2 regions of the Bradyrhizobium sp. P3_C3 genome follow, and region 2 is predicted to be linked to the other one. Evidence: predicted binding sites of a transcription regulator. Region 2 holds the regulator's gene; the other holds the start of a gene.

What was found. The regulator PhoB, encoded in region 2, activates phosphate uptake and scavenging genes when phosphate is short. The targets are predictions, from matches to a motif close to TGTCATNNANCTGTCAT.
Region 1: the regulator PhoB is predicted to act here: its motif matches at 2,082-2,098, upstream of AC1DW2_RS24735 (DUF2794 domain-containing protein).

What each region holds. Positions count from the first base shown of each region.
Region 1 is NZ_JBFUGY010000023.1:43,636-47,842, reverse strand. Features, by position in the region: gene AC1DW2_RS24745 (Bax inhibitor-1/YccA family protein) at 1-666, shown strand, start outside; gene AC1DW2_RS24740 (N-acetyltransferase family protein) at 969-1,496, shown strand; gene AC1DW2_RS24735 (DUF2794 domain-containing protein) at 1,646-2,017, opposite strand; gene AC1DW2_RS24730 (DUF1223 domain-containing protein) at 2,631-3,407, opposite strand; gene acnA (aconitate hydratase AcnA) at 3,625-4,207, opposite strand, start outside.
Region 2 is NZ_JBFUGY010000034.1:44,526-48,732, reverse strand. Features, by position in the region: gene AC1DW2_RS31425 (aspartate aminotransferase family protein) at 1-429, opposite strand, end outside; gene AC1DW2_RS31420 (GcrA family cell cycle regulator) at 886-1,398, shown strand; gene phoB (phosphate regulon transcriptional regulator PhoB) at 1,635-2,342, opposite strand; gene phoU (phosphate signaling complex protein PhoU) at 2,358-3,074, opposite strand; gene pstB (phosphate ABC transporter ATP-binding protein PstB) at 3,086-3,907, opposite strand; gene pstA (phosphate ABC transporter permease PstA) at 3,904-4,207, opposite strand, start outside.

The sequences.
Region 1 (4,207 bases), on a different contig from region 2:
CTCGCCATCACCGGCCTGGCCGCGCTCGGCGTCTATATGGCCGCCGTGACCGACGTTCCGACCCCAGAAGCCGTCCGCGTCGGCAAGCTGTTCCTGACGCCGTTCGGCTACGCGATGTTCGTCAGCCCCCTGAAGTGGCTGTTCATGCTCGCGCCGCTCGCGATGGTGTTCGTAATCTCGGCGGGCATCAACCGTCTCGCCCCCTCGACCGCGCAGATCCTGTTCTGGGTGTTCGCGGCGCTGATGGGCATCTCGCTGTCCTCGATCTTCCTGGTGTTCACGCACACCTCGATCGTGCGGGTGTTCTTTATCACCGCGGCCACGTTTGGCGCACTGAGCCTCTACGGCTACACCACCAAGCGTGATCTGACCGGGATGGGCTCGTTCCTGTTCATGGGCCTGATCGGCATCATCATCGCGAGCCTGGTCAACCTGTTCCTGGCGAGCACGATGCTGCAGTTCATCGTGTCCGTGGTCGGCGTGCTGGTGTTCGCCGGCCTCACCGCCTGGGACACCCAGCGGCTGAAGAACGACTACATCTACGGCTACGCCTCGGCCGGCGGTGACATCGCAGAGCGTGCGGCCATCACCGGCGCGCTGTCGCTGTACCTGAACTTCATCAACCTGTTCACGCTGCTCCTGCAGCTCCTCGGCCAGCGCGACTAAGCGCTTCGACGAGGGAACGGATACGAACCCCGGCCGAGAGGCCGGGGTTTTTGTTTGGGCCGGGATGCGCGACGCCCCCCGCCGTCATCGCCCGCCTTGTGCGCAATTGCGCACTGGGGCGAGCGATCCGGTACGCCGCGGCGGCTCGGTTCTAGCCGCGCTGTCTCGGAGTACTGGATGCCCCGCCTGCGCGGGGTATGACAGCGGAGAAGGTTGGAGGGCTGCTGCGCTGGCAATGACGGAGCATGGGGAAGCGCCGTTGCCCCTTCCAGTGACCGCGGGAAGGCTCTAATCTCGCCGCCATGTCCGCACCTGAGATCAGGCCCGCCATTGAGGCCGACCTTCCCGCCATCACCGCCATCTACAAGCAGGCCGTCCGCGAGGGCACCGCGACATTCGAGCTGGCGCCGCCGGATCTGGCCGAGATGACGCGCCGCTACCGCGCGCTGATCGACGGCGGCTATCCCTATTTCGTCGCCATCCTCGATCGTAGCGTCGCCGGCTATGCCTATGCCGGCGCCTACCGGCCGCGGCCGGCCTACCGCTTCACGGTCGAGAACTCGATCTATCTCGATCCCACGTTCCACCGCCGCGGCATCGGCTCGTTGCTGCTGGACCGGCTGATCGTCGAATGCGAGGCGCGCGGCTTCCGCCAGATGATCGCGGTGATCGGCGATTCCGCCAATGCCGGTTCGATCGGCGTGCACACGCGCGGCGGTTTCAAGATGATCGGCACGCATCCCAATGTTGGCCTGAAATTCGGCCGCTGGCTCGACACGGTGATGATGCAGCGGGATCTGGGCGAGGGCGCGAGCACGGTGCCGAAATAGCCTCGGTCTCGTAGGGCGGGCAAAGCGACTTGTCCGCCCTAGCTCGGAGAGCGAAGGCGGAAGCGTGCCCACCATGCCCGGCGATTGAGGAAAGATGGTGGGTCACGGCGCGGTGCGCCTTTGCCCACCCTACGGCACCGTCCGTAAGGCTAAACCACCGCCAGCTTGCGATCGATCACCAGCAGCACGCGCTCGAGCTCGTGGCCGCGGCGCAGGATCAGGCCGGTCGCCGAGATCACGCTGTACATGCCCTGCTTGCGCGCCAGCCGCGGGTCCTTCTCGATCCGATAGATCGGCACCTCCGAGGCGCGGCGGAAGACCGAGAACACCGCACGGTCCTTCAGGAAGTCGATGGCATAGTCGCGCCACTCGCCGTCGGCGACCATGCGGCCGTACAGGTTGAGGATGCGGTTCAGTTCCAGCCGGTTGAATGTCACCCGGTTGGGTTGGGCATTCGCAGCGGTGGGGCGCGCCACTGCGCGCTGCTCGCTCGGATCGGCATCCTCCGGCGTCAGACTCATCGAGCGCCTCCTCATCTCGCGGTATGATCGCATCCGCGAAGGACCGTCCCCGGAACCGCGGATCATGACAATTGCATGATCGCGCCAACTGTTCCCCGCCGCAAGGGGCTCTTCACTCAACTGATTGAATCGGGTGCGAATCGGAGCACACGCAGGAGTGGAATTCTGTCGCGGCAAACCGTCACGGGATCGTTAGAAGGAATCTTGATATCGCCGCTTTTCCGCCAAGCGCCTGCCGCCCTGCATTGCGAAAAGACCTGTGTGCGTTGACCCGGTCCTTTCGGTTCCGGATTCCTCAGCCCCCAGCCCCCCGGGGCCGTCAGGATCGGGTCTGTACGCGCGACAAGGAGGGCCAACGCAAGTTGGTCCTTTTTGGTTTGTGCCGAGATGTTTCCGGCACGACCAACTTCCCTCTGATTAACGCGACGACAACTCTCTCCCCTCATCCTGGGGAGCCGCGAAGCGGCGTCTCGCAGGATGGAAGGCCGCGCTGCATCAGCCGCGCCTGCATGGTTCTCGCGGCGATGCGTAGCATCGTCCGCCTCGCGCGCGAGGGCGCGCTCCTCACCATGAGGCGTGAGAGCGAGTGCGACGTTGGCGAGAGAGATCGGATCTAGTGCAGCGACGTGTACGCCGCGCCGAGCATCGCACCCGGCTTCTCACGGCTGCCGTCCTGGACATAGACCACAGCGCCGTCGACGCCATCGCGCGTGAGATTTTCCAACGGCACCGTCCAGCTTTCTGGACGCCCGTTCCAGTCGCCGACCTTGAGCAGGTTGCGCACGACGTTGTGATAGGTGATCTGCTGCCCGCGGTTTTCGCCACGGCTGATTGCGATCGGCACCGATTTCGTGATCGAGCAGATCCAGACCTCACCATGCGAGACCGCCGACTCCTTGCTCGCCGCCACCGAGACGTTGATCTGCTTGCCTGCAAGCGACATCGTCACCGGCACGCTCATTACGCCTGTGCCGTTGTCGGTCTTGCCGATCGCGCTCTCGATGCCGGCGCGATCGCTGCCGATGACATGCGTCGAACCGTTGACCACGACTTGCGGCGTATAGACCTCGCGGTCGCCGCGCATGCGCGAATAGGCGCGCTGCCGCGCCGAGAAGCGCGAATCCGCAAGCGTGTCCTTCCAGCCGAGATAATCCCAATAGTCGATCGGCATGCTCAGCGCGATGATCGACGGGTCGTTGGAGAGATCGCCGATGACCTGGTCGGCGGGCGGGCAGGAGGAGCAGCCTTGCGATGTGAAGAGCTCGACTACGGCGCGAGGATCAGCCTCGGCGGGACGGATGACGGCGACGATGGCGCAGATACCAAGTGCTCCCGACCAGAGTGCACCGGACCAGCGCGAAACCAGATTAGAAGCCATCATTGCAGTCATTTTGAACGTCACACCTCGCACGCGTGGGGGAAGATCCTATCGCCTGATGGTCACCGTAGTCTTACGGGCATCGTACACTCACCCGTCCGGGGCGAGGTTTTCCGCCGGGCGGGACCATCGGACGCGTGTTCTAACGCACGAAGGCGGCCTTGTGATAGGCCGCCCTCGTTTAACCTTCTACTCACGTCGCGGTGAGCCACCGTTCACAAATTCGCGCTTAGGCCGCGAGCTTGCGCAACACGTAGTGCAGAATGCCGCCGTTCCGGTAGTAATCGAGCTCGTCCAGCGTATCGATGCGGCAAAGCAGCGAAACCCGCTGCAACGAACCGTCGCCGGAGACGATCTCCGCGGTCAGCTTCTGACGCGGCTTCAGGTCGCCGACCAGGCCGCGCAGCGTGACCTTCTCGTCGCCCTTCAGGCCGAGCGACGACCAGGAGGTGCCTTCCTCGAAGGTCAGCGGCAGCACGCCCATGCCGACCAGGTTGGAGCGGTGGATACGCTCGAAGCTCTGGCAGATCACGGCGCGGACGCCGAGCAGGCGCGTGCCCTTCGCAGCCCAGTCGCGCGAGGAACCGTTGCCGTATTCGGCACCGGCGAACACCACCAGCGGCACCTGCTCCTGCTGGTACTTCATCGCGGCGTCGTAGATCGACATCTGCTCGCCGTCGGGCCAGTGCTTGGTGAGACCGCCTTCCGGGATATTTCCGTCAGCGCCCTTCAGCATGAAGTTCTTGATGCGGATGTTGGCGAAGGTGCCGCGCATCATCACTTCATGGTTGCCGCGACGCGTGCCGTACTGG
Region 2 (4,207 bases):
CGCGGCGAGCGTTGCCAGCGTGCGGCCGTGGAAGGCGCCTTCGAAGGTGATGATGCGGTAACGTTCCGGATGACCCTTGGAGAAGTGATGATGGCGGACCAGCTTGATCACACCTTCCAGCGCTTCGGCGCCGGAATTGCAGAAGAACACGAAGTCCGCGAAGCTTTCGTTGCACAGACGCGCGGCGAGCTTCTCGCCGTCCGGGCTCTGGAACAGGTTCGACATGTGCCAGAGTTTGGTGGCCTGCTCTTGCAACGCCTTGACCAACGCAGGATGAGCATGGCCGAGCGCATTCACCGCCACACCCGAGGTGAAATCGAGATAGCGATCGCCATTGGTCGCAATCAGCCAGCAGCCTTCACCGCGCTCGAAACCGAGGTCGGACCTGGCGAAAACGGGGAGCAAATGCGGCGCTGCGCTGTTAGTCATGACGATCACTTGAATGTTGCGGACGGTGTGAGCGTGCATTGCGCAACGCACCATTGACCGGCCCGGAAAACGAAACGTGCCGCCTTTTAAGGGCGGCACGCCTGACTATCTTATGCCTGGTGAAACCGGTGTCAATGCCGCCCGGAAAGCCTCGCGAAACGCAGAATCCGTAGTCTTGCGGTGGCGATTTTGCGTATTTCCGCCACGGAACATGTGGAAGCGAGTCGGCGGACTCTTGCGCGTGAGTCACGCCATATTGTAGCGTTTGGCTTGTCAGATACGACATCTCGTGCAGCAGTTCTGATCCTCTAAGTCCTCATGTACCGGCGTAAGCGTTCGGGCGCATCTGGTGCGCCCGGCGAGCCTTAAGGGATTCTGGCGGCACGGGTTTTTCGAAGCTTAGGCATTCGCCGTGCGGCCGCCAGGATGGCAGGCGCCGACGAAGGAAAGGGTGCAATGACCGTTTTGACCTGGTCGGATGATCGCGTCGAGCAGCTGAAAAAGCTCTGGGAGGCCGGACTTTCGGCCAGCCAGATCGCCGCTGAACTCGGCAATGTGACCCGCAATGCCGTGATTGGCAAAGTGCACCGGCTCGGCCTGTCGGGCCGCGCCAAGAGCCCTTCGTCGGCAGCGCCGCGGCCGCGCAAGGCGCGCCCCGCCCAGCACATGATGCGGGTGACACGCCCGATCGCGCGCGGCAACACCGCGCTGGCGCAGGCCTTCGAAGTCGAGGTCGAGGCCGAACCGGTCACCTACGACAACGTCGTGCCGATGAGCCAGCGGCTGTCGCTGCTGGAGCTGAACGAGGCCACCTGCCACTGGCCGGTCGGCGATCCCTCGAGCCCGGATTTCTTCTTCTGCGGCGGCAAGGCGCTCTCCGGCCTGCCCTACTGCGCCCAGCACTCGCGCGTGGCGTATCAGCCCGCGGCCGATCGCCGGCGCGCACCGGCGAAGCCGGGTCCGCGCTGAAGTCGTTCTGAGCTCAGAAAGGAGCCGTCACACGATGGCGGCTCAACAAATCCGATGTCGTTCCGGACAAGCGCGCCTCAAGCGCGCGCAGATCCGGGACCCTTAACCACCGCAAGATGTGGCTACGGGGACTCGGAGTTACCTTTTGGCACAATAATCACTCGCGGTGGGTGTCCCGGACCCGCGCTTACGCTTGTCCGGGACGACACCGAGAGTGTGGCCGCAGCTCACCGAGCTTACGCCTGCTCCGCCTTCGCAAAGCGATCATCCAGTGCGTAGCCCGCGCCGCGGACGGTGCGGATCGGGTCCTGCTCGCGGCCGAGATTGAGCAGCTTGCGCAGGCGGCCGATATGGACGTCGACGGTGCGCTCGTCGATGTAGATGTCACGGCCCCAGACGCTGTCGAGCAGCTGCTCGCGCGAGAACACGCGGCCGGGATGCTCCAGGAAGAACTCCAGCAGGCGATATTCGGTCGGGCCGAGATCGATCGGCCGACCCGAACGCGCCACGCGACGCTTGTCGCGGTCGAGCTCGATGTCGCCATAGGCGAGCACGGTGGCGAGCCGCTCGGGGCTGGCGCGCCTGAGCAGGCCCTTCACGCGTGCCAGCAGCTCCGGCACCGAGAACGGCTTGACGATGTAGTCGTCGGCGCCGGTCGCAAGGCCCCGCACCCGCTCGCTCTCCTCGCCGCGCGCGGTGAGCATGATGATCGGGAGCTGCTTGGTCTCGGGCCGGGTGCGCAGCCGCCGGCACAGCTCGATGCCGGAGAGGCCCGGCAGCATCCAGTCGAGCACGATCAAATCGGGGATGTGCTCCTTGAGGCGGGTGTCGGCATCGTCGCCGCGCATCACCGTCTCGACGTCATAGCCGTCGCCTTCGAGGTTGTAGCGGAGAAGCTCGGTGAGAGCTTCCTCGTCCTCAACCACCATAATGCGTGCGCCCATGGTGTTCGTCGCTCCTTAAGTGTTCGGGACCGTCGTGGCGAAGGTCGTCATGTCGCCCTTCGGCCGCTTGTCGGTGATCGCCTGGCCCTCGATCATGTAGAACACGGTCTCGGCGATGTTGGTGGCGTGGTCACCGATGCGCTCGATGTTCTTGGCGCAGAACATCAGATGGATGCAGAACGAGATGTTGCGCGGATCCTCCATCATGTAGGTGAGGAGCTCGCGGAACAGCGAGGTGCAGATGGCGTCGACTTCCTCGTCGCCCTTCCACACCGCCATCGCCGCCGGCAGATCGTGCGCGGCATAGGCATCCAGCACCGACTTGACCTGTTGCTGCACGAGGTCGGTCATGTGCTCCAGACCGCGGAACAGCTTGAGCGGATGGAAATCCGTCTCCAGCGCCGCGACGCGCTTGCCCATGTTCTTGGCGAGGTCGCCGATCCGCTCGAGATCGGTCGCGACGCGCATGGCGCCGACGATCTCGCGCAGATCCACCGCCATCGGCTGGCGGCGCGCGATGGTGAGAACGGCGCGCTCCTCGATCTTCTTCTGAAGCGCGTCGAGCTCGGCGTCGATGGTGACGACGCGCTGGCCGAGCGCGACGTCGCGGCGGATCAGCGCGTCGACGGAATCGACGATCATGCGCTCGGCGATGCCGCCCATCTCAGCGACCAGGCGCGTGAGCTCCTGGAGGTCGGTGTCGAAGGCCTTTGCGGTATGTTCAGAACCCATGTTCCGTCTCCTCAGCCGAACCGGCCGGTGATGTAATCCTGCGTGCGCCGGTCGGTCGGCGACGTGAAGATCTTGCTGGTGTCGTCGAACTCGATCAGCTCGCCGAGATACATGAAGGCGGTCTTGTCGGAGACGCGCGCCGCCTGCTGCATGTTGTGGGTGACGATCGCGATCGTGTAGTTCTCGGATAGCTCCTGGATCAGCTCCTCGACCTTGGCGGTCGAGATCGGGTCGAGCGCCGAACAGGGTTCGTCGAACAAGATCACCTCGGGCCGCACCGCGACCGTGCGGGCGATGCAGAGGCGCTGCTGCTGGCCGCCGGAGAGCGACAGGCCGGAGGCGTTGAGCTTGTCCTTGACCTCGTTCCACAGCGCGCCGCCGCGCAGCGCCTTCTCGACGCGGTCGTCCATCTCGGACTTCGAGATCTTCTCGTAAAGGCGGATGCCGAAGGCGATGTTCTCGTAGATCGTCATCGGGAACGGCGTCGGCTTCTGGAACACCATGCCGACGCGGGCGCGCAACAAATTGAGGTCCAGCTTGGGGTCGAGGACGTTGGTCTGGTCGAGCATGAGCTGACCGGTGACGCGCTGGCCCGGATAGAGGTCGTACATCCGATTGAAGATGCGCAGCAGGGTGGACTTGCCGCAGCCAGACGGGCCGATGAACGCCGTGACGCGGTTGGTGCCGAGCGCCAGATTGATGTTCTTCAGCGCGTGGTGCTCGCCGTAATAGAAATTGAGGTTGCGCACCGTCACCTTGGCCGGAGCTTCGGGCAGCACCGGCGCCTGGGGCAAACCACCGGCCGCGCTCATCGATACGGAAAGATCACTCATTTTGCGGTCCTCTCGGCGCTCAGAATGCGCGCGCCAATATTCAGGGCAAGAACGGTCAGGGTGATGAGCAGCGCGCCGCTCCAGGCGAGCTGCTTCCAGTAGGCGTAGGGGCTCTGCACGAAATTGTTGATGGTGACCGGCAGGTTCGCCATCGTCTTGTTCAGACCCAGGCTGAAGAACTGGTTCGACAGCGCGGTGAAGAGCAGCGGCGCGGTCTCGCCGGCGACGCGGGCGGTGGCCAGCATCACGCCGGTGATGAGGCCCGAGCGCGCCGCGCGATAGGCGATGCGCTTGATCACC